Ancylothrix sp. D3o: one gene and its partner. The protein of the gene in region 1 binds, or shares a complex with, the protein of each later gene. Links are inferred from orthologs where the notes say so. Each region holds a gene or a part of one and is shown on either strand. Other genes may lie near its edges. The genes, in order: NG798_RS02530 and NG798_RS22605.

The links.
Region 2: the proteins of NG798_RS02530 (region 1) and NG798_RS22605 are in contact, whole or in part, in a solved structure (PDB 8RP0), measured with the Escherichia coli proteins. The link is inferred for Ancylothrix sp. D3o from one-to-one orthologs.

What each region holds. Positions count from the first base shown.
Region 1 is NZ_JAMXEX010000001.1:591,208-602,211, reverse strand. What follows is about bases 7,372-10,318. They hold NG798_RS02530 (anthranilate synthase component I), read left to right. Parts: upstream 7,372-8,043; coding sequence 8,044-9,594; downstream 9,595-10,318. Other genes in these bases: gcvP (aminomethyl-transferring glycine dehydrogenase), read right to left, coding at 9,794-10,318. In the rest of the region: NG798_RS02545 (pentapeptide repeat-containing protein), read right to left, coding at 1-386; NG798_RS02540 (serine/threonine-protein kinase), read right to left, coding at 435-1,760; NG798_RS02535 (hypothetical protein), read right to left, coding at 1,876-7,233; more of gcvP, read right to left, coding at 10,319-11,004. UniProt on the Escherichia coli protein: Part of a heterodimeric complex that catalyzes the two-step biosynthesis of 4-amino-4-deoxychorismate (ADC), a precursor of p-aminobenzoate (PABA) and tetrahydrofolate.
Region 2 is NZ_JAMXEX010000020.1:1,892-12,650, reverse strand. The notes cover bases 5,849-8,550. They hold NG798_RS22605 (aminodeoxychorismate/anthranilate synthase component II), read left to right. Parts: upstream 5,849-6,756; coding sequence 6,757-7,344; downstream 7,345-8,550. Other genes in these bases: NG798_RS22595 (acyltransferase), read right to left, coding at 8,252-8,550; NG798_RS22600 (MBL fold metallo-hydrolase), read left to right, coding at 7,421-8,197; NG798_RS22610 (diacylglycerol kinase family protein), read left to right, coding at 6,148-6,690; ybeY (rRNA maturation RNase YbeY), read left to right, coding at 5,849-6,066. In the rest of the region: NG798_RS22665 (HAD family hydrolase), read right to left, coding at 1-484; 7-cyano-7-deazaguanine synthase QueC, read right to left, coding at 889-1,572; NG798_RS22655 (DUF2808 domain-containing protein), read right to left, coding at 1,640-2,062; NG798_RS22650 (DUF4149 domain-containing protein), read left to right, coding at 2,275-2,769; NG798_RS22645 (TMEM165/GDT1 family protein), read right to left, coding at 2,854-3,177; NG798_RS22640 (TMEM165/GDT1 family protein), read right to left, coding at 3,263-3,700; NG798_RS22635 (YkgJ family cysteine cluster protein), read right to left, coding at 3,862-4,218; psb30 (photosystem II reaction center protein Ycf12/Psb30), read left to right, coding at 4,405-4,533; NG798_RS22625 (universal stress protein), read right to left, coding at 4,693-5,181; NG798_RS22620 (DUF3285 domain-containing protein), read left to right, coding at 5,328-5,534; more of ybeY, read left to right, coding at 5,548-5,848; more of NG798_RS22595, read right to left, coding at 8,551-9,478; NG798_RS22590 (hypothetical protein), read left to right, coding at 9,842-10,051; NG798_RS22585 (DUF4258 domain-containing protein), read left to right, coding at 10,197-10,508; NG798_RS22580 (YgiT-type zinc finger protein), read left to right, coding at 10,505-10,729. UniProt on the Escherichia coli protein: Part of a heterodimeric complex that catalyzes the two-step biosynthesis of 4-amino-4-deoxychorismate (ADC), a precursor of p-aminobenzoate (PABA) and tetrahydrofolate.

The DNA of each region.
Region 1 (11,004 bases):
AATAAGCCTAAAAGAGCAGAGATAATAGCCAAAGCGGCAAAAATTCTGAGGCGATCTACTAGGGGTATATAGGTATCTAAAAAAGAGATAAACCAAGGCAACAGAATTAATAGAGAAACGACAAGTGTAATGAAAGCGCCGGCGATTCCTATTAAGCTGTTATTTAGCAGTAAACCGGCACCCATAGTGGCAAGTGCCGCGATCACAACATAGATGGGGTTGGCTTTCCAAACGCTTTGGGGGGTTTGGGAAGTCAGGGTAATTTGTGTATTTTGCGGGGGTTCGGGGGGGGCTGGCGGTGCCGGTGGTGATGGTGTGATGGGTGTGGCACCGTTGGTATGTTCGGGGGTTGTTTTGGAATCTCTAAGGTTTGGTTCCGGTGTCATAGCTCAGCTTTGATTGCGTTTCTACCATTTTAGTTTAGTGATTTGTGATTAGTCTTCGTCCTTGAGCAAATCAAGAATTTTTGCGGCTAAATGAGGCCATAATTGACCGCGCCGGCCCCATGTGGGTAAATGTCCTTGGGGGGCTGTAATATTAAATATGAGTTGATTGTAAGGCAGGGTAGCGAATTTTTTTCGCCATCCAATTAAGTTACAAAAATCTTCATATTTTCCGTTAATTTTTTGCCAAAGTTTGCCTTGGATGCTAAACCCGAACCGTCCTAGACTGTATTCTCTCCACAAATTATCAAGCGTTAGTAAGTCTCGCTGAGGAAAATTTTGCAAGTCGTCTATATTCAGTTTTCCTTCTTTTTCTCTGCCGCAAATTAATAGCATGAGGTTGCCGGTTTCTCGGTCGGCTTCTTGCCAATTGCCGGCTGCTAATAAGTCGCGTAATTTTGAGTAATCTATGCCGGTGGCTGAACTCCATTCTGCTGTTGGTAGGGCCGGCATTTCTTGAACTGCATAATTAGGGTTAAATTTTATATCTAAGTCTAACAATTTTAACCAATTTGAAATCGAGTTAGGACGATTTTGAGGTTCTAAAGCCATGCCTTTAAGGATGGCATCGTTAACTTGTTGAGATATTAAATGATTGAGTTTTTTTGGAGGAACTAAAGGGTCTTCTTGATATTGAGAAAAGCTGCGATATCGCTTGAGAGCGGGTTTAGGTGCTTTGCCGGTTAGCATTCCATAAAGTGTGGCGGCTAAACCATAAACATCGGTATAGGCACCGCGTAGAGCACGTTTATCATATTGTTCGAGCGGCGAAAATCCTTCGGAAGTATATTCTGTATGAGTTTGGGTTAAATTCGGTGTAAATTTACGAGCAAGGCCAAAATCAATTAATCGAGCTTCTGTGCGATTGTTGGTGATTAAAATATTGAGAGGTTTAACATCGCGGTGGAGAATCCCTTGATGATGAACAAATATTAAAGCTTGTGCAATTTGCCCAATATAAACTAAAGCTTGAAATTCGGATAAAATGCCTTCTTCTTGAATCAAACTTGCTACATCAATGCCGTTGATATATTCCATCACTACACACCAAACCGGCTCTTCAAAAATTAGCTCATGCACCTCTACAATATACGGATGAGAGCATTTTGCCAGTCGCAGGGCTTCATTCAAAAAATCTTGCTGACATTGGATAAAGTCCGGTCTCTTTCTGACTTTTTCGTTGAGGGTTTTGATAGCAACCAATGAGCCGGTAGCAGTTTCTTTGGCGAGATAAGTGATGCCAAAGCCTCCTTGGCCTAATATTTTTTGGATCAGATATTTTCCAGATTGTAGGCTAGTTCCGGTTTCCCAATTCATAGGATTTTAGATTTTAGATTCAACTTAGGCAAAAACCCGGTTTCTTGAAGAAACCGGGTTTTTAAAGCTAGTCCTGTGCCCCTACATTATCTCTCAAAAATTGAGAGAGTTGGCATTACACGGTGGGTGTGGTGTAGGGGTTGATGCCAATTTGAACGCCGATAGTGAGAGAAAATTCGTAGGTTTGCTGGTAGGAGAAATCGGTACCTACTTGCACGCCTAACTGTTTCGCCATCTCTGCACCGTACTGCTGTTCATACTGAGCAAGATCCATGATCTTCGTTGAGGTTGAGTAACCTTTTTCTATCCCTGTTGTCATCATAAAGTTTAGGGTTTGTTCGTAGGTTACTTGATCAATTGATGTGGCACTATATTCTGTCAGCAAGTCTTGTGCATAATCGGTGCGATATTTCTGGAAGTCAACAGCTTGAGAGGGGTTGTTTCCTTTCTCCAAACCTTCGCCGGTGATGTAGTCATTGAGTTCGGCTTCATCAATTTGAGCATCGCCATTTTTATCGATGGTTGCTTGGTTGGTTTCCAGATCATCAGCGTAGGTAGTTCGATACCACTCTTGATCAATCACCTCAGAAGTTTCTAAACCTTCCTCAGCAGCTTGCGCCATGTATTCCTGGGTAGCTTCGGGTTTGTCGGTGTAAGCGTTTTCGGCATTGAAGTTAGCCGCAACTTCTTCTTGATTACGGAAGTAATCGGTTTTGTAGGTGGTTTCGAGAACCGCTTCATTTTCTGCAAGTTGCAACCCTTCTTCACTGAAGGCAAACTCTTGGATCTTGGCAATTTCTTCTTTGTCAAGTTTCTTGAGTTGTCCGTAAGGAATCTTCAAAGCTTCAGCGATTTCTTTGAGGAAAGTCTTAGAATAAGTCTCGACATCAAAGGTTGATACATCGGCAGCTTTTAAGTCTTGGTCGTAGGCAACTTTGATAATTTGCCAGTCAGCTTCGCCGGTGATTGATTTTGTTTCTTCAAGGTATTCTTTGTCGATATATTTGGACAAGCCACCTAATGTAAAGTCGAGAACAAGTTCGTCGGTAAATTGGGTGGTGTCTTTGACAATATCGATAGAAACATCGAAGTGTTTGGCGAGGTCTACTGCGAATTCTGCTCGCAGATAATCAACGTTTACAAATTCTGTGACATCGAGTCCTTCTGTTACCCAGGCGTGACCCATGTAGTCGATAACTTGCTGGACAGATAGCGTTTTGGCGAAGGCGATTTTTTCCTCATCGGTCATTGGTGTGCCGGTGCCATCGTCTAGGCCATCGTCTACGCCGTCATCGGTGCCATCGTCTAGGCCATCGTCTACGCCGTCATCGGTGCCATCGTCTAGGCCATCGTCTGCGCCGTCATCGGTGCCATCGTCTACGCCATCGTCTGCGCCGTCATCGGTGCCTTCAGCTTCTAAAGCTATATAGTAATCAGCAAGTTTGATGGCGTTCGCCTCAATAAAGGCATCGATATCAATTGCTGAGGTATCTAATTCAAGAGTCTTGGTTTCAAGTAATGTCTTGAATTCGGCTTTGAAACTCAAGTCAATGATTTGCTTCTCGGTGAGTTTGGTGATGTCAAATGTTGCAGCATCTACAGCTAAGAAACCGGCAACTTCAGCGGCAGTTAATTGTCCGCCTTCGATCCAACCTTCGATTTGGCTGCTGATGTAATCAGTATCAACTTTTGCGGAGTTTGTGCCGCACCAGTCGATAATTTGTTGGTCTGTTACCGCAGTGGTATCGGTAGCAACTTGCTCAGCGGTTAAGTTCAGAGAAGCGGCAATGGCGGCGGCAAATGTTGCCCGCATATATTGGACATCAATCACCGAAGCATCAACCGTCAAACCAAGTTCTTTGGCTTCCGTGAGGATGAAATCTTGCACTGCTTTGACATCGATTGTCGAGACATCTTCGACACCAAAGAATTCTTTGAGTGCGTCAGCATTTGCTTGGACGGCGATAAAGGCTTCTACCTTAATTGCAGAGAGTTTATCAACACTGAAATCTGCTTGATTGACAAGTTCGGTGTAGACGTAGTTAAGCAGTTCAGCATCGGTTAAGGTGGCGACTGCAACACCGGCAGTATTGAGTAAGCTCGATGTCTTGGCAAATTCTTTGAAGAAATCGAGGTCTAAGTATTCCGAGAAACCGCCATGTTTGAAGTCAAAAACAAGGCTGGCGCTGAGGGTATCGACGCCGGTGGGATTGGTGGTGAGATCAATTCCAAAGGCCGCAGCCAGTTCGTTTTTATAGAGGGTTTTGAGCTCGGTAATGACTTCGGCATCTAGGAAGTCTTCAACTTTTTTGACCAGTCCTTTCTTCAGACCGTTGCCTTTAATAAAGGCTGTTATTTGTCCGTCGGTAACTTCTTCGAGGGCTGTGGCACCATAGGCTGCTAATAGCTCGGTTTTGAGAGTGGCGTAGTTGGCATCAGAGGAAAGTTTGACTTTGATATCGTCAAGTTTGAAGCCAGATAGCTTGATTGTTCCGAATCCTTCGCCCAGAGCATAAAGTTTGAGTTCTTTATCGTCTAGGTCTTTGATTTTCTTGCCTTCTGCGGTGGTTTGTTCGCCGTATTTCTTGGTGATCCAGTTTTGGTCAATGTCAACGCTGCTTTCATCTAAGAAAAAGCGGGCGATTTTGTTGGCATCGAAGCTGGCCAGAGTGGTGTCGTCGAGTTTGAAGAAGTTTTTGAGTTGGACTGCGTATTGTGCTTTGAAGAAGCCGACATCAACGTATTGGCTCAGGTCGAGTTTGAGTTCAAAGGCTTTGTCGCTGAGAAATTCTTTGATTTGTTTTTCGCTGAGTCCTTCTAGTTCGGTATCAGCGACGGTTTCGCTACCAAAGAAGTGAGCTTTGAGTTTGAGCTTGATGGTTTCGTCTTTGATAAGTCCTTTGAAATTGACCTCGCAAGTGCCAAATTCTTTGTCGGATGCTGACACCAACATGAATTTTTCTATGGCGGCGATGTCGAGGGTGCCGGCGGTGATGGCGGCTTTGATTTTGACGACGAGGTTGGCGCTGTTAGAAAGGGTTAATTCGCTTTCTTGCAGGGCTAGTTCTGTTTGATAGAATTGGGCAAGTTGAACGGCGTATTTATAGAAGCCGTACTCAATATTGACGATGCGGCCTTCTGAGTCATCGGCGGCATCTAGCACTTGTTTGTCGCTGACTTTGGCGCTATCTTTGAGGCTGTCTACTGTGACACCAAATTTTCCGCTCAGGTGATCCGCAAGTTCTTTGCTGTGCTTGGCTTTGAAGCCGGAGGGTTTGAAGAATGCGGAGAGGCTATAGCCTTCTTTTGCGCCTTCTTGGTTGACGAATTCAAATAAGGCTTTGTAGTCTACGGTGCCGTTGACGGTGAATTTTGTTTCGAGTTCGGGGTTTTGTTTGAGCAGGAAGTCAAAGCTAATTAACCGACTCGGACTTTCACCTATTTGTAGTAAGGCTTCGGAGGCTTGTTCGGAAGTGAAACTTTCAATTTCTGCTTCGGTGAAACCGGCCTCGATAAGTTTGGCACGAATGCCGTTGTCTGTGAGTTTGCTTTCAATGTGGCTGACATCAACAAACGGTGCAGGATTGAGTTCTTCTTCTTCTGCGTAAGCTTGAATTTGATCGAGTTGTTCTTGAGTCAGGTTTTCCGGGTTTTCGAGGTCAAGGGTGGGGAATTGGGCTTTGAGTATTTCTAGGTTGGCGGAAATAACGAAACCGATGTTTATGTAGGGAGTGGCTTGCGATACCGGCGGTATGGGTTCGCCGTCGCCACCACCAGGCAGGGTGTCTGTGCCGCCACCACCAGGCAGGGTGTCTGTGCCGCCGCCACCGGGCAGGGTGTCTGTGCCGCCACCACCAGGCAGGGTGTCTGTGCCGATATCGTCGGTGCCGCCGTCGTCGGTGCCGGTGTCGTCGGTGCCGCTGTCGCTGGTCATGCTACCGCTGTCGCTGGTCATGCTACCGCTGTCGCTGGTCATGCTACCGCTGTCGCTGGTCATGCTACCGCTGTCGCCGGTCATGCTACCACTGTCGCCGGTCATGGTGTCTGTGCCGGTGCCGCCGGTCATGGTGTCTGTGCCGGTGCCGCCGGTGAAGAAGTCGATGCTGACAATCGTGGAGGGAGAAATACCTTGTTGCAAACCGGCGCCGGTCATAAATTCAAAAACTTTTGCCAAGTCGAGGCTTTCGATAGACTCAACGTTGAAGACGCTTAAGAGGGTTTGGGCGTTAGTTTGGATGTAGGCTTTGAAGTCGATTAATGGAGAAAAACTACGCGCTTCTTTGAGGCCATATTCCATGAAGTGATGGAGAGCTTCAAAGGCGGTCATTCCCGATAGGTCTGCGTGGACTTTGCGGTAATGTGTGAGGTTAATAAAGGCTGAGAATTGGCGCTCTTCTTCTAAGCCGTATTTCACCAAGTGTATGAGGGCTTCTTGGGCGCTCATGCTGCCCAAGTCCGAGTGATTTTCTCGGTAAAAGTTGATGTCGCAAATTTGCGAGAAGCGCCGGTTTTCTGCGAAGCCGTGATTGAGCAGGTGTTGGAGTGCCTGTTCATTGGTCATGCCGGCGAGGTCTTTATTTTCTTTGACGTAAAATTGAAGGTCAATAAAGGGTGACAATGGCCGGCCTTCTTTGACACCATTTTTCATTAGGTGTTCAAGGGCTTTGTCGGATGTCATCCCAGACAAATCTTTGTTGAGGAGGCGATAAATGTCTAGGTTAACAACGAGGGAAAAAGTGCGCTCTTCAAATTGACCATGATTAACAAAGTGTTCAACGAGTTGTTCGTCTGTTAAACCGGCTTCTTGCAGGTCAATGTTTGACAGTTTATAAAGGGTGACATCAAGTAAGCCGATGACGGTGGTAAACCGGCCTTCTCCTTGCAAATATTCAATAATTTGGCTGTCGCTGAGTTCCTCTACGCTACCGACTCCGTAAAATTCAACCAGCAATTCGCTGTAGTTTTCTCGGCAGTATTTTACTTTTGGTTGTTCGCAGGTGATGGCGTAGTCGTTGTTGGCTTTGTTGGGTTTGCCGGTGTCGATTTTGATTTTGCCGCTGCCGCCTTTCATACCGCTGCCGCTGCCGCCTTTCATACCGCTGCCGCTGCCACCTTTCATGCCGCTGCCTGCTTGCATTTCTGCGGCTGTGCTGGTGATTGTCATCTCTCCCGTTGGGGTGCTTCCGTCGGGGTTGATGTTGTCTATAGCTTGAGTTTGAAAGATTAGATCGTTAGTAGGTACTTCTGGTTGGACGATTATATCGCTAGTATTTGCTTCTGTTTCGACGATTGGCTCGGTAGTAGTTGTTTCTGTTTCGACGATTGGCTCGGTAGTAATTACTTCTGTTTTGACGATTGGCTCGCTAGTAATTACTTCTGTTTTGACGATTGGCTCGGTAGTAATTACTTCTGTTTCAGTTGCCAAGGGAGCGCCAGTTAGGGGGTCGATAGTAGTTGTTACGTTAGTGGCCATAAAATCCTCTGCAAAAAATTAAACAAACTGATTTTTTTCGGAAACAAAATTGATGGTTTTTTTGCTTACCCATTGTCTAAGCAACACCTTTCTAGCTAATTTAGATTAGCTTCACCTTATTTGAGGTGTTAAAGGGGGCGCAAAAGCTTGGAAGAAAAAAGGAAATACATTTAGTTAATTACACCCTAAATCGAAAAATATTTCAAAAACAACCTTCTTTAGTTGTAATTGATTTTGATTGAAAAAACATCAGTAAGTTTACGGAATTTTTTTCAATCTTAGCGAATAAAACAGGTAACTATCCGCCGCCAAAATTCTGAAAAATGTCAAAAAAAAACAGTACCTTGACGCGGTATAGCGTCGGTTAAGATCGGAAGTTTTAGACTATAAATGTGTCTGGAATCTTCCGTCTAATGGGCACTGACTATTGAGCATTGATTTTGGCTGAATTTCAGAAAATCTTATCTAAATTTCCTGAAACCCAAATTTTAAGACGGGGGTGTTTATTGTTTGTTCCCAGAAGCCACATTGGTTACCTTAGTTGGGCTTTGGTCTGTTTGGGGGTTCTAAGCACACTATAAAATAGTGTCGAATTTGACGCCAAGCCGGCGCTCCCTAGTCTGGGCTTTTTCGTATTATCAGAACACAAGCTTTTAAGACAATCTATCTAAGGGTATAAAAAAGTAGCTGAGCCGGTGTGAGCAATGAGATGAGCTACAGACCGGCACCGGATAGCGTAAAATACCCTATGCTCCTGTACCATTAGCTGTACAGGGGCTTTTTTGGGTTGAGTCGGCAATAAAACCAACAATGGCTAACATTGCGGGTCGATTTGGTCAAAAAAGAACAAGCTTTTTTCATGGTTTAGGAATTAAGGCAATGCTGAGCAGTGATTTATTAAATGAAAAGCTATCAATTCGGCAGACTGTTTCGGCTTTGCACTGGCGAAAACTGCCTTTAAATTCCCGCAGTGGTTCACAAATTTTTCAAGCTTTATTTTTAAATGCTACAAACCATAATATAGCCACACTTTTAGAAAGTCCAAATACGCCTGATCAAAGCACGTTATCAAGATATTCGATTTGTGCCGGTTCGCCTCGCTGTGTTGACGGGAGGTGGCAAGTATGGACACCGGCCATCGGTGAAATTTTGCCTTTTTTACGCCGGCTTTTCTCTTCTCAAAACCCCCCGGAAACGCCATCAATTTTGCCTCCAGACTTGCCTTTTACCGGTGGGTGGTTGGGATGGTTGGGTTATGATTTGGCTTGGGAAATTGAAAAATTACCCCAAATTAACGCCGATCCTTTGCCTTTTCCTGTGGCGTATTGGTACGAGCCCGAATGTTTTGCAGTGCTGGATCATCAAGAGCAAGTGTTGTGGTTAGCGGCGAACGAGGTTGCTGAGCTTGATGTTATGGAAAAACGGCTGGAAGAAGTGCAAGAAAAAGCTGTCTTCTTAACATCAAAGCCTGACGAAACAGCGGATCAGCCAATTTTTCAAATGTCGCAGGCGGACTATGAAGCGGCGGTGCGACAAGCTAAAAAATATATTCAAGCGGGAGATATTTTTCAAACAAATTTGTCTTTGCGGTTTGAGACGCAAACGAGTTTTGATAGCTGGGCAATTTATCAAGCTTTGCAACATATTAATCCGTCTCCGTTTGCAAGTTATTGGCAAACTCCCTGGGGGGCAATTATTAGCTGTTCTCCTGAAAGATTAATTGAATTAAGGGGAAATAAAGTACAAACTCGACCGATTGCCGGCACGCGAGCGCGGGGGACAACACCCCCACAGGATGAGGCTTTAGCGCAAGAGTTGCTGAGTAATATTAAAGAACGTGCTGAGCATATTATGTTAGTTGATTTAGAGCGTAATGATATTGGCAGAGTTTGCGAGTGGGGGTCTGTGAAAGTTGATGAGTTTTTGACAATTGAACGTTACAGTCATGTGATGCACTTGGTTAGTAATGTGGTGGGGACTTTGGGAGAAAATTATGATGCAATTGATTTAATTAAGGGTGTGTTTCCGGGGGGTACGATTACCGGCTGTCCGAAGGTGCGCTGTATGGAAATTATCGAAGAATTGGAGCCGGTGAAGCGTAATTTGTTTTATGGTTCCTGTGGGTATTTAGACTGGCGGGGAAACCTGGATTTAAATATTTTTATTCGGACGCTTTTATATAGCAAAAATGCCAATTCTGAAAAGGCTATGGTTTGGGGGCAAGTTGGGGCCGGTATTGTGGCGGATAGTGAGCCTGAAAAAGAGTGGCGTGAGTCGTTACAAAAAGCGCAAGCTCAACTTAATGCTTTGCAGTTGGCGAAAGTTTTTCAGGGAAAGGAGGCCGGTTTTATTGGGGATTAATCTAGCGATATTTAGGTGTTTATACCACCGATTGTTGGGGGGTTTTTTGAACCGCAGATGTTAGGCGTAGCCGCGCGTAGCGCTACGCAGATAAATGCAGATGTAGAGACGTTCCGCGCCTTACGTCTTTGAGGCGGTACTTTGCTTTTTTGAAGAGGAGGCCGGCAAGATGCCGGCCCCACAATGTCTAGGGGTTTAGTTAACTCGAATAAGCCTCCATTGGCAAACAAGAGCAAACAAAATTTCTGTCACCAAAAGCATTATCAATTCGTCCTACAGCCGGCCAGAATTTATATTCTCGCGTCCAAGGTGCGGGATAGGCTGCTTGTTCACGAGAATAAGGCCGGTTCCACTCAGAAAACATCAAGCTTTCTGCCGTATGGGGTGCATTTTTCAGCGTGTTATTTTCGGCATTAATTGTGCCGCTTTCTATCTCGCTAATTTCTTCACGAATTGCAATCATGGCATCACAAAAACGATCCAATTCTTCGAGGGATTCGCTTTCGGTTGGTTCCACCATTACGGTACCGGCAACCGGCCAAGAAACCGTTGGTGCATGAAATCCATAATCCATCAATCGTTTCGCAATATCTTCGACTTCAATTCCGGCAGATTTTTTGACTCCCCGCAAATCTAAAATACACTCGTGAGCAACAAAACCGCCATTTCCCTTGTACAAAACAGGGTAATAATCTGCCAGCCGGCGAGCCATATAATTTGCATTCAAAATTGCAATTTTAGTGGCATGAGTTAACGCCTCTCCCCCCATCATGGCGATATACATCCAAGATATCGGCAAAATACTTGCACTTCCCCAAGGTGCCGCAGAAACAGCCCCAATATTTGCTTTTTCGCCTAATTTCACCACTGAATGTCCGGGTAGAAAAGGCAGCAAATGTTCGGCAACGCCAATGGGCCCCATTCCGGGCCCGCCACCACCATGCGGAATGCAGAAAGTTTTGTGTAAATTGAGGTGGCAAACATCCGCCCCAAAATCACCAGGCCGGCATAAACCAACCTGTGCATTCATATTTGCCCCATCCATATAAACTTGTCCGCCGTTTTGGTGAATAATCTCGCAAATTTGCTTGATTTCTGCTTCAAAAACGCCATGAGTTGATGGATAAGTTACCATCAAAGCGGCTAATTCTTGACTGTGTTTTTCGGCTTTTGCTTTGAGGTCTTTGAGGTCAATATTTCCCTGGAGATCGCATTCCACCGGCACTACTTTCATGCCACACATAACTGCACTGGCGGGGTTTGTTCCGTGTGCAGACTGCGGAATTAAACAAATATTGCGATGCGCTTCACCGCGATTTTGATGATATTGCCGAATCACCAATAATCCAGCATATTCGCCTTGAGAACCGGCATTTGGTTGTAAAGAAATTCCTGCAAAGCCGGTGATTT
Region 2 (10,759 bases), on another replicon or contig:
TATAAACCCCCCTCACCCCCGCCAGCAACGAACACACCATCGCCTCCATTTCCTGATAAAAATGCCAGCGGTTTCTGTCAGCCGCCGCCGCTACCGAAGGCGGACAAAAACAAATTAAAAAAGGCTGCGAAACCCCTGTCAATGCCGATTTCAGCGCAGCCGCAAACTCTCCCACTGTTTTTTCAATTTGCCCTTTTGCCCTCTCCGAAAGCCCCACCCCTAAACCCGCACGCTCATCTTCTCTTTCCCAATCTTCTATTCGCAATAAAATTACATTAATTCCTTTAGAATTTTGTAACAACACACTTGACGGATCAAGAAGTTGCTGGAAAACTTGATTATAAGGAGCAAACGCAATTTTGCAACCCAAATCAAGCGCCCGCATCCAAAACGCCAGAGATTCTTCAACTAACTCGGCTGTAAACGTAGCACTAATAGCAATTTGTATAACTTCAGATAATTTTTTAACTTCTTTTAATTGCATAATTCCACCCTTAACATTAATCTCTTTGAGAAAGCAGCATCAAAACTGATCTATCGTCCCCTGAACCAAAACTCGCCGAGCTTATTAATTCTTTTGTAACACAAATTCCACCCAGCCCTCTTTTTTGATGAGGCTGTTTCAGGGAGAATCTTGGGCGATGTGGAAACCTAGCTTTCGGTTGATTGTCCAATTTTTTACACCATTTGCACCTTAGCTGGCACCTATTACCTCCCCCCCTCATCAAAAAAACTTCTCTCTAAAAACATTATTCCTCAATTCACCCAAACAATATCTTCTACCAATAGTCCCAAATAAAATTGGGGCCAAATCATCTTAACCATTCTTTACACCGGCCCCCTCAAACCTCACCCTTCCCCCCAAAAAGCCTGGGCCTGCTGCCCCTCTTACCCAACTCTCGCATAAGGCAAAGGATCATTCAAACCCAACTCATCAAAAGCCGCCAAACGCAAAGAGCAAGAATCACAAACCCCACACGCCACATCATCCCCCGCATAACAAGACCACGTTTTTTCCCAAGGCACCCCTAACTTATTTCCTAACTCAATAATCTCAGTTTTTTTCAAATCAATCAAAGGCGCAACAATCTCAATTTTCTCCCCTTCCCTACCTTCTTTCGTACCCAAACGAAACACCTCCTGCATAGCCTCAATATAATCAGGCCGGCAATCAGGATAACCCGAATAATCCAAAGCATTCACCCCAATATAAACTTTTTTGGCCCCAATTGTCTCCGCATAAGCCAAAGCAAAACTTAAAAAAATTGTATTACGAGCCGGCACATAAGTCACCGGAATCTTCGCCGACATCTCCCCCAAAGACCGCTCCACCGGCACATCTATTTTATCATCCGTCAGCGCCGAACCACCCCACAACCGCAAATCAAAACTCACAACTTGATGCGCCAAAACCCCCGCCTTTTCAGCAACAAACCGCGCCGAATTCAACTCCCGCCGGTGACGTTGTTGATAATCAAAAGAAATCGCATAACACTCACAACCATCAGCTTTTGCTTGATACAAAACCGTCGAAGAATCCAAACCACCCGATAACAAAATAACTGCCTTCATAATTAAAAACTGATGATTGCTTACTGTGCCTTAGAAATTAATAATTACTGCTCTGACAATTAACAAATTACCAAAACCCAGCATCAACCGCACTATAAAAATGAAACCGGCCAAAACCCAAAAACTGACCAAAAGCCTTTTCACCCTTTGGAAACGCCGTCACCCCAAACAAATAAACCCCCTCATAACGCGGATTTTGGTAAGGCCGCAAAGCAATCGTCACCATATTACCAGGCTCCACCGGCTCTGAGAACACCACCGAAACACTACCAGCCTCCCCCTCCTCTGTAGCCTTTCCTAAACGCAATTCCCGCCCCAAATCATCCCGCCTCCCCCGAAAAGCCCGCGTATCCTCCAAATCATAGCGAATTCTTTCCGCGCCTTCCCCTTGAGCAATCGTCACCCGTTGCAGAGCCTCACCGGCATCCGCTGGAACACTCAGCGTAAAACCTAAAAAGCTGCCTTTCAATTGCAGAGCATTCAAACTCATCGCCTCCCGCTCAATACGAACGGCAATTTCGCCTCACTTATAGCATTTTCTTTACTTAAATTTCGCCAAAAGCAACAAAACTTTGCATTTCCCCCTGTAGAGATTTCACCACCCAAATTATAAAGTTTTTATGGCAAAAACTTAAAAATATTTCATATTTATTACAGCAGACATTTGCTAAAGTAAAGACAAGGCAAAAAGAGGATAAAAAAATGACAGCCTTTTCACAAGTAGACTCAAAACAAAACCAATGGCAAGCCGTCGTTATATATGCCCTAGCCTTCTGGCTCAGTGCTAGCTTTATCGTCGATTTCGTCATTATGCCCAGCTTATTTGCCGCCGGCATGATGGCACAACCAAGCTTTGCCACAGCAGGATATTCAATTTTCTGGATATTTAACCGCATCGAATTATTGTGTGCAGCCTTAATTATCACCGGCTGTTTAGTAGTAAAAAATACTCAAACTTTCCGCAGCAATTGGGGCAATCCAGCAATCATTATATCCCTGCTCCTGCTCACCATAACCTTAATCGACACCTACGCCCTCACCCCCACCATGAGCGGAATGGGAATGCAGTTAAACTTATTTGAACCCGCCACCGTACCAACGGGAATGAATTTAATGCACCAAAGCTACTGGACATTAGAGCTACTAAAAATCATCGCAGGCGGTGCCCTACTTAACCTCGGTTTACGCAAAGCCTAAATTATTGCAAACCAAGCGCGTCCTCAAGCATCTACAAAAAAAACCCCAGTTTCCTCTTAGAAACCGGGGTTTTGACATTTTAAATTAAACCAAAGGCTCACCACCATCTTCAACAGAAGAAACCCCCTCCTCAGCCGCATTGCGAAACCACAACAAACGCACCCCCATCACCGCAAAACCAACCGCCGCGCAAAGTTTAACAAAACGAGCCGGGAACAATTGAGCCACACTTTCCCCCAGCAAAACCCCCAAAAAACTCGCCAACAACAAAGCACCAGCAGTCCCCAAAAAAACAGCCCTCGGAGACTTAGAACTCCCACTAATTGCTATCGCCGCAATTTGACTTTTATCTCCCAACTCCGAGAGAAAAACAGTAATAAAACTTAAACCAATAAGTTGCCAGTCCATAATTTTTTTATTCGTCAATAGTCATTTGTGATTTATCAAACGTCAAGAGTCATCCGTATTGTTAAGAACAAAGCAGGAATAACAACTAACTCAAAACATCCACAAAAACCAGAGCAGAAATAATCAGCATCGTAATACCCGCACCAGTTTCCAGAGTTTTCGGAGAAACCCATTTAGCCAACCATTGACCCAACAAAACCCCTATCAAACTCGTAGCCACCAAAGCCGTACCCGCACCGGCAAAAACCATCCAAGGCGCATGAGACTCAGCACTCATCAAAAGCGTTGTCACCTGAGTTTTATCGCCAAGTTCCGCCAAAAAAATCGTTAAAAACGTAGAGCCAAACACAGACACCGGCAACTTCTTGTCAGCCAATACCTGCTGAGAATTTTTCTGCTCGGCTGGCACATCAATGATTTCGGGTGTGTAAGAATATTCCTCAAATACCACCTCGCTTGACCGTTGAGAGGCTTCGAGTTCCGTAACCTCAGACTTTGATGCCGACAAGAGATTTACAGACATTTGGCTCACTGGTAACTTTTCATATTTCTTTCATTTTCTCATAAAAGAGCCAAAAATCAAGCCAGTCAAGACAACCTAACCGCAAATCGTCCGACAAGTAAGGGCGAGTTTACCCAGAACCATAATCTACAGCACAGATAGGCCAGGGAACCCGCCCCTACTCAATTGCCAATTCCCACCGCAGAGTTAAATCGAATCATTTCCAAACTTTGCTCACCATACATATCGCCGATGTGTTCACGGCAACAGTCAATCGCAAACTCATTTAACTCCTCTGGCGGCACATCGTATAACTCTTTAAACACATCCGTTTCTACACGGCAAAACCGAGGCCGGGTATCATAAATGCGGCACTCTCGTGTTGCAGCATCAAAGTTAACACACCAGCCATTTTCCCCCACCAAACTTAAATAAACCTGGAGTTCGTCAGGGGATAAATACTCATCAAGGTCAGGGCGTTCGCTGGGATCGAGATAACAACACGCCCCGCACTGCTTCACACAAAGCCAAGTGGCCATCATTAAAATTCGCGCTTCACGCAGATCGGGCTTCTTGAGATTAGCAGGTGTAAGGGGCCATTTCAGATTGCGTTTTATAGAGTTTTGTAAACTAACATAAAAAAAATGAGAACTAACCAGGTAAAATCAATTACGGATTTTTTTAAGCTAAGTCACCAACAAAGTTGGGTTCAGTCGGGAGGAAAAATGGACTTTTTATCAAATTTAGGGAATGTCAACTGGGAGCCCCTGGTGCAACTCGCCTTTGTCGCGTTGATTGGGTTGTCTGGGCCGGTGGTGATCCTTTTGCTGGCTGCTCGCGGCGGCGACCTGTAAATAAAAACTCTCACCCCCCAGCCCTCCTTTCTTACCAGGGAAGGGGGGAATTTTTTTTTGGTGGTGGGGTGGTGAGGAAGTGGGGAGGCGCTCATGTTGCCTGCCCCACCGTGGAGCAGGCAACATGAGCGCCCCCATTCCCCCATCCCCCCATCCCCTTCAAGCTGAGTTTCCCTGGACAATCAACACCGAACAACCGGCATTATGAACCACCTGGTTACTCACACTCCCCATCAAAATTTCACTAATCCCCCTAAGACCCCGCCGGCCCATCACAATTAAATCAGCCCCCCAGCTATGAGCCATATCGCAAATACTCGCCGAAGTTTCCCCCACTTTGTAATGAAACTCTGCGGAAACCCCGCCTTGAGACGCTTTATCCGAATAACTTTGCAACCATTCACGCACTTGGTTTGATTCGTGGTCTATCACTTCCTGCTGCATTGAGCGCACCATCCGCGAACTGGCCGGATCAAGACCCATCCCAGTACCCATCAGCGGCGCAATTTCGCCTTCTTTTTGCCAACTCAAACAGTGAAACACCAACAAACTCGCATTGTCTTTTTGAGCGATATTCAAGGCTCTTTCAAAGACTGCCGGTGCTTGGGATGAGCGGTCAAGGGCAACCAATATTTTTGTAAAACTCATAGTTTTTTCTCCTGTGGCTAATTTAGTCGGTCAAGAACTTGCGGCATAAAGCGACAAAGAAAGTAAAATTTTAGGTGTTATGTTAAGAATGTTTGCGGTACAAAAACCCCGCGCATAAATTAACGCATTTCCCCCATTGTATTGCTATGAGTGATTTTTCCTCCCAAACTCCTATTTCAGTTCCACCGGCTGAAAACACCCCCACAGATACCAAAACAGAACCGCAACCCAGTTACGTTAAGCTGGCAATGCGAAATATGGTACGCAAGCGGGCAACCTCCCTCAAACATTTTTTTCTGACAACAGCCGGTCTGCTGGCGGTGTTGGTGGGTTTGGCCTATTTAACGCATTAGGAAAACAGCAGCTATGGCAGATTTAATGGTGCCGGTAGAGGTAGATATACAAGATTTGTACGCTGAAAATAAGCTGCTTGAAGGCTTTGCCACTGCACAGATCAGCCTTGAATCTTGGCAAAATTGGATTGAGCGTTGGCTAGAATTTTTGCAGGAGGATCTCCCACCGGCACCAGGCTATGAACTTAGCCTCCGCCTCACAGATGATCACGAAATACAAGCCCTCAATGCTCAGTATCGCTTTCAAGATAAGCCAACCGATGTTTTAGCCTTTGCAGCTTTAGAGGTCGAAGACTTCGCACCGGCACCCCCAGAAATGCCAGTATATTTAGGGGATATCGTGATTTCTGTCGATACAGCCACCCGCCAAGCCAGCGAACGCGGTCATTCTTTGGAATTTGAACTTGCATGGCTGGCATCTCACGGCTTGCTGCATTTGTTGGGCTGGGATCACCCCGATGAAGACAGTTTGAGTGAAATGTTAAACCAACAAGCACTTTTATTGGAAATGATAGGTCTGATCAGCCCATAGGTTATAAATGTTGAGTAAAAAAGCCCCGGAGCATCTGTTCCCTTAATTACCCGCCTTTAGGCATCCATCATAAAGCCGCTTATGAAGTCGAATATACCCCCGAACCCGCCCTCTAAACCAAAATCTGCCGGTCAAAATTCCTCTCCCCCCAATTTGTTGCCGGTGTCGTCAGATAGTTCTACTCCTGCTCAACAAAATGGCTCCGCTGGGCCGGTGAAAACTAAACGCGATTGTTCTTGGCAAGTAGCCCCCAATTTATGGATTAGTTTTAAATATGCTTGGGCCGGCTTGGTTTATGCTTTCCGCACTCAACGCAATTTTCGCATTCATGTTTTGTTGGGCAGTGTGGCGATAGGGTTAGGGTTTTTTTTACAGCGAAGTCATGTAGAAATGGCGGTGATAGGCTTGACAATTGGCGCGGTATTGGCAATGGAATTAATTAATACTGCTTTGGAGTCGGTTGTTGATTTGGCTGTCCAGCAGTCGTACCACGAACTCGCTAAAATTGCTAAAGATTGTGCCGCAGGAGCAGTTTTAGTTTCCGCTTTTGCGGCAATTTTGGTGGCCGGGTCAATTTTGCTGCCGCCTCTGCTTCTGTTTATCCAAGGATTGCCGGTTAAGTAATTTTTGGTCATTGGTGATTGTTAAACATTTACAATTCATAATTACCCAAAAAAAGGAGTGCAGATTTTGATTATTGTCATTGATAATTACGATAGTTTTACTTATAATTTGGTTCAGTATTTAGGCGAACTTGGTCAAGAGTTAGCGGTGGCTGAGGAAATTCGCGTCTACCGCAATGACCAAATTACTCTTGATGAAATTCGCTCCTCTGGTGCCGCTGGAGTTGTGATTTCTCCGGGCCCAGGCCGGCCAGAAGATGCCGGGGTTTCTTTGGATTTAATTCGAGAGTTAGGGCCAAATATTCCGGTTTTTGGTGTTTGTTTGGGGCATCAAAGTATTGGTCAAGTTTTTGGCGGCAATGTGGTGAGAGCACCGGAATTGATGCACGGCAAAACTTCCCAAATTCACCACACCGGCACGGGAGTTTTTAAAGGTATTGAATCGCCTTTTACCGCTACACGCTATCACAGTTTGGTTATTGAGCGTGATACTTGTCCAGAGGTGTTGGAAATTACGGCATGGGTAGATGATGGCACGATTATGGGGGTGCGACATCGTGATTATCCCCATATTGAAGGTGTACAATTTCACCCGGAAAGTATCCTCACAGATGCAGGCAAGCAATTGTTAAGAAATTTTCTGGAACGGCTTTAAATTATTATTGGTCAGGAGTCAATAGTCCGCCGGTGGGTATAGCCCACCCTACCAATTGAAAACTGACAAAATAATGATGAAACGTAGAAAATTAATCCGCTATGCGGGAACGGGATTTTTAGCAAGTTTAGCAGCGGGTTTGAGTTCAAGCTGGCAGCGTGGTATGGCCCAAACCGGAGGAGCGCTTTCTGTGCAATGGTTGGGTCATACTTGTTTTTTATTTTCCGGGGATGGTCAACGGGTTTTGGTGAATCCGTTTCGGCCTGGGGGTTGTACGGCGGGCTACCGATCCCCAAAAGTTGAGGCAAATTTGGTGTTGATTAGTTCGCAGTTACTCGATGAGGGTGCTACAGATGGTTTGCCAGGAAATCCTCGTTTGCTTTATGAACCGGGGGTTTATCAGTTAGAGGGGAAGCAAATTCAAGGTCTGCAATTAGCGCATGACCGCGAAGGTGGGCGCCGGTTTGGGTTTAATGTGGCTTGGAAGTGGACTCAAGGGGGGGTGAATATTGTCCATTTGGGGGGCGCGGCGGCGCCGATAGCAATTGAGCAACAGATTTTGATGGGCCGGCCTGATTTATTGTTGTTGCCGGTTGGTGGTGGGCCAAAGGCTTATAATCCCCAGGAGGCTTTGCAGGCTGTGCGAACGCTGAATCCCAAAATGGTTATTCCTACCCATTATCGGACGGCGGCGGCTGATGCAAATGCTTGTGATATTGTCGCTGTAGATGAGTTTTTAAGTTTGGTTGGTTCTTCTTCGGTTCGGCAAGTTAATAGCGATTCTATGACCATTTCTGCGGCGGATTTACCCCAATCTGGGCCGGTTATTTCGGTGTTGAGTTATCGGTTTTAAGGGCATTTTTGGGTTGGTGTTGGGTTTGGTTGCAACGCGCTTTGCGTCGCTTCGCTAACAACCCAACCTCCTTTTGAGTTTAAACCGGCCCGCTGGGATTTCTATGCAGAAATAAGTTAGGGTTGCTATCAGCATTGAGGTGATTATTGTGGCTATTAGTCGTTGAAAATAGGCTTGGAGAAGGTTGGGAGAATTGAAGATGGGGGTAAAGGCAACTATCAGGGGTAAATGCCATACATACATTCCATAAGATAATACTCCAAAGATTTCTAAAAGTCTGATGGGGTTACGCCGGCAGGCTTGCCAAGTTAGTTTTTCATTTTTAGAAGATTGTTGATATTGTTTGCCAGATTCAAAGGCGAAAATAAACCAACAAGTAATAATTGAACTGACGGCGGGGCCGAGAATTAAGAGAATCGGTTGGTTGTAATATTTGACAAAGGCTGTGAGTAAATATAAGCCTATTATGAGGAGAAAAGCGGCTGATTTTGTTTTGTGGCTGTGTGGGGAAATCCAGTCAGGCAAGCTTTGTTTTGCTTTTGTAAGGAGGGAATGTTTGGGTAGGAGGGGCTGAGATAAAATCAAAGGGTTGAGTAAAAATCCACACAAAAATGAATCAAGGTTCATTATGAGAGGGGTGTAATAATGTTGGGCAAATTCTCCTAATTGCTGGGGAAAGGTGGGAACTCTGGCAACAATTTCTTGCCAGCCAAAGTAACGGATAATTATGGAGGTTGAGAGTAAGAGTAGGCTGAGTTGTAAGATTGATTTTGGTTTGAGTAAGCGTTTGTTGAGGAGGGCAAAAATAAAGGGAACGGTGAGATAAAATTGAACTTCTGTAGAAATTGACCACAAAGCGCCATTGAAGGCAACCGGCAAGGTTTGATTGTAGGTGAAGGTTAGCAAGCGAAATAAATATTGCAGGTTTTGGGGGTGGAATATATGGGGGTAAAGGAATAAGCTTAGAACAATGACGGCAAAATAATAAAGGGGGAAAACCCGCAGGGCACGGTTGGCGAAGAAGTGAAGAATGCCGGTTTGATTTAGGGTGTATTTTTGGGTGTAAAAAAGTTTGCCCATCAGGTATCCAGAAAGGCAGAAGAAGATTCGCACTGCTACGCCACCGGCACTAAAGAGTAACCATGAGAGATCCCAGCCGGCTAAGAATAAGGTTTCTCTGGGTGCGGCGCTGTGAGCGATTAATACCATTAAGCAGGCAAAACCTCGCAGTGTTACTAATGCGTCTAAGCTGTTGGGATAGGCTGAATTGTTTTGAGTCATTCGAGTGCGGGTAATCGGTTATGCTTCAATGGAGCGGCACTCTTTGCTCGTGCCTTAAGTTTGCCTTAAAATCCTACCTTGAGACTTAGAGGCTATCACAGGGCAAACTTGAACCCGATCAGCGTTTGAGGCGTATTGTCTCAGCCCCGATAACGGCGTTACCGTCTACAACCAAGGCATCATCATCGGGATGTGGTGGAATGACCGAGATGTAAATGCTCATCAACACGGCAGCGATATTGACTTCACCTTTCATGGTTGAGTCTACGTCGTGCATTTCTTCGAGATGCCCCGCGAAATGTACTTAATACCTTTGCGCGCGCCGGTTGCCGAAGAAGACTTGCAGTCCTGGGGAAGTGTTCTGTGAAACCTCCATTAATTGAACTCACGCCGGCAGAGGAAACCGCCCTCAAAACCTTTCTCGGTGGCGAATGCTATCTTATCCCCGTCGGCAAACCTATCGGCAAAAGTGACAAATTCATGCACCGGCAGACTGCTAACAGGCTTCACCGTAAAGGCTTCATCGTAGCCGGTGAAACTTTAGCTAAACTCACACCAGCCGGTGCCGAATGATTACTTAATTGGGGGTTGATTGAAAGCTATCAAGTTGTTGACGAAACCTGGTGCTACATTTACGAATCCGACCCCGACGACATCCCCCGCCCTGGTTCATTCCGCTGGCATAGTGAAGTGAATCTTATTAACACCCTTCTGGCGAATGAAAACCATTGAACAAATACGGGTGGATCTACAGAGCGGTGATTTTGAGATGAGCGCCCACGCTTTCCAGCGAGCCTTAGCCCGGAACATCTCTTTAAAAGAGATGCAGGAAGCAGGGGAGAATGTCGTCATTATCGAGGACTATCCTAATGACAAATACTCTCCGAGTTGTTTAATTCTAGGGTTCACCAGTACCAGCCGACCTTTACATATCCAAGTATCTCGCCGATTAGGTACTTTAAAGGTAATCACCCTTTATCAGCCCAACTCGGATGAATGGAGCGATAACTATTCAAGGAGGAATTTATGAACCAATGTCACGTTTGCGGCTCAACCGAAATCTCAGAAAAAATCATTGACCACATCTTTAATATTGACGGGAAAATGATTTTAGTAGAAAACTTGCCCGCTCACGTTTGCGAAAGGTGTGGAGAAGAGACGTTTCATGTTCAAACTGTTGAAAGAGTGAGACAAAAGCTGGCAGACAGCCAGTTTCTCAAAACGATTGAAATACCAGTTTTGTCTTACTAAATCAAACTAAATCAAGTCTAGCTGGTGTCT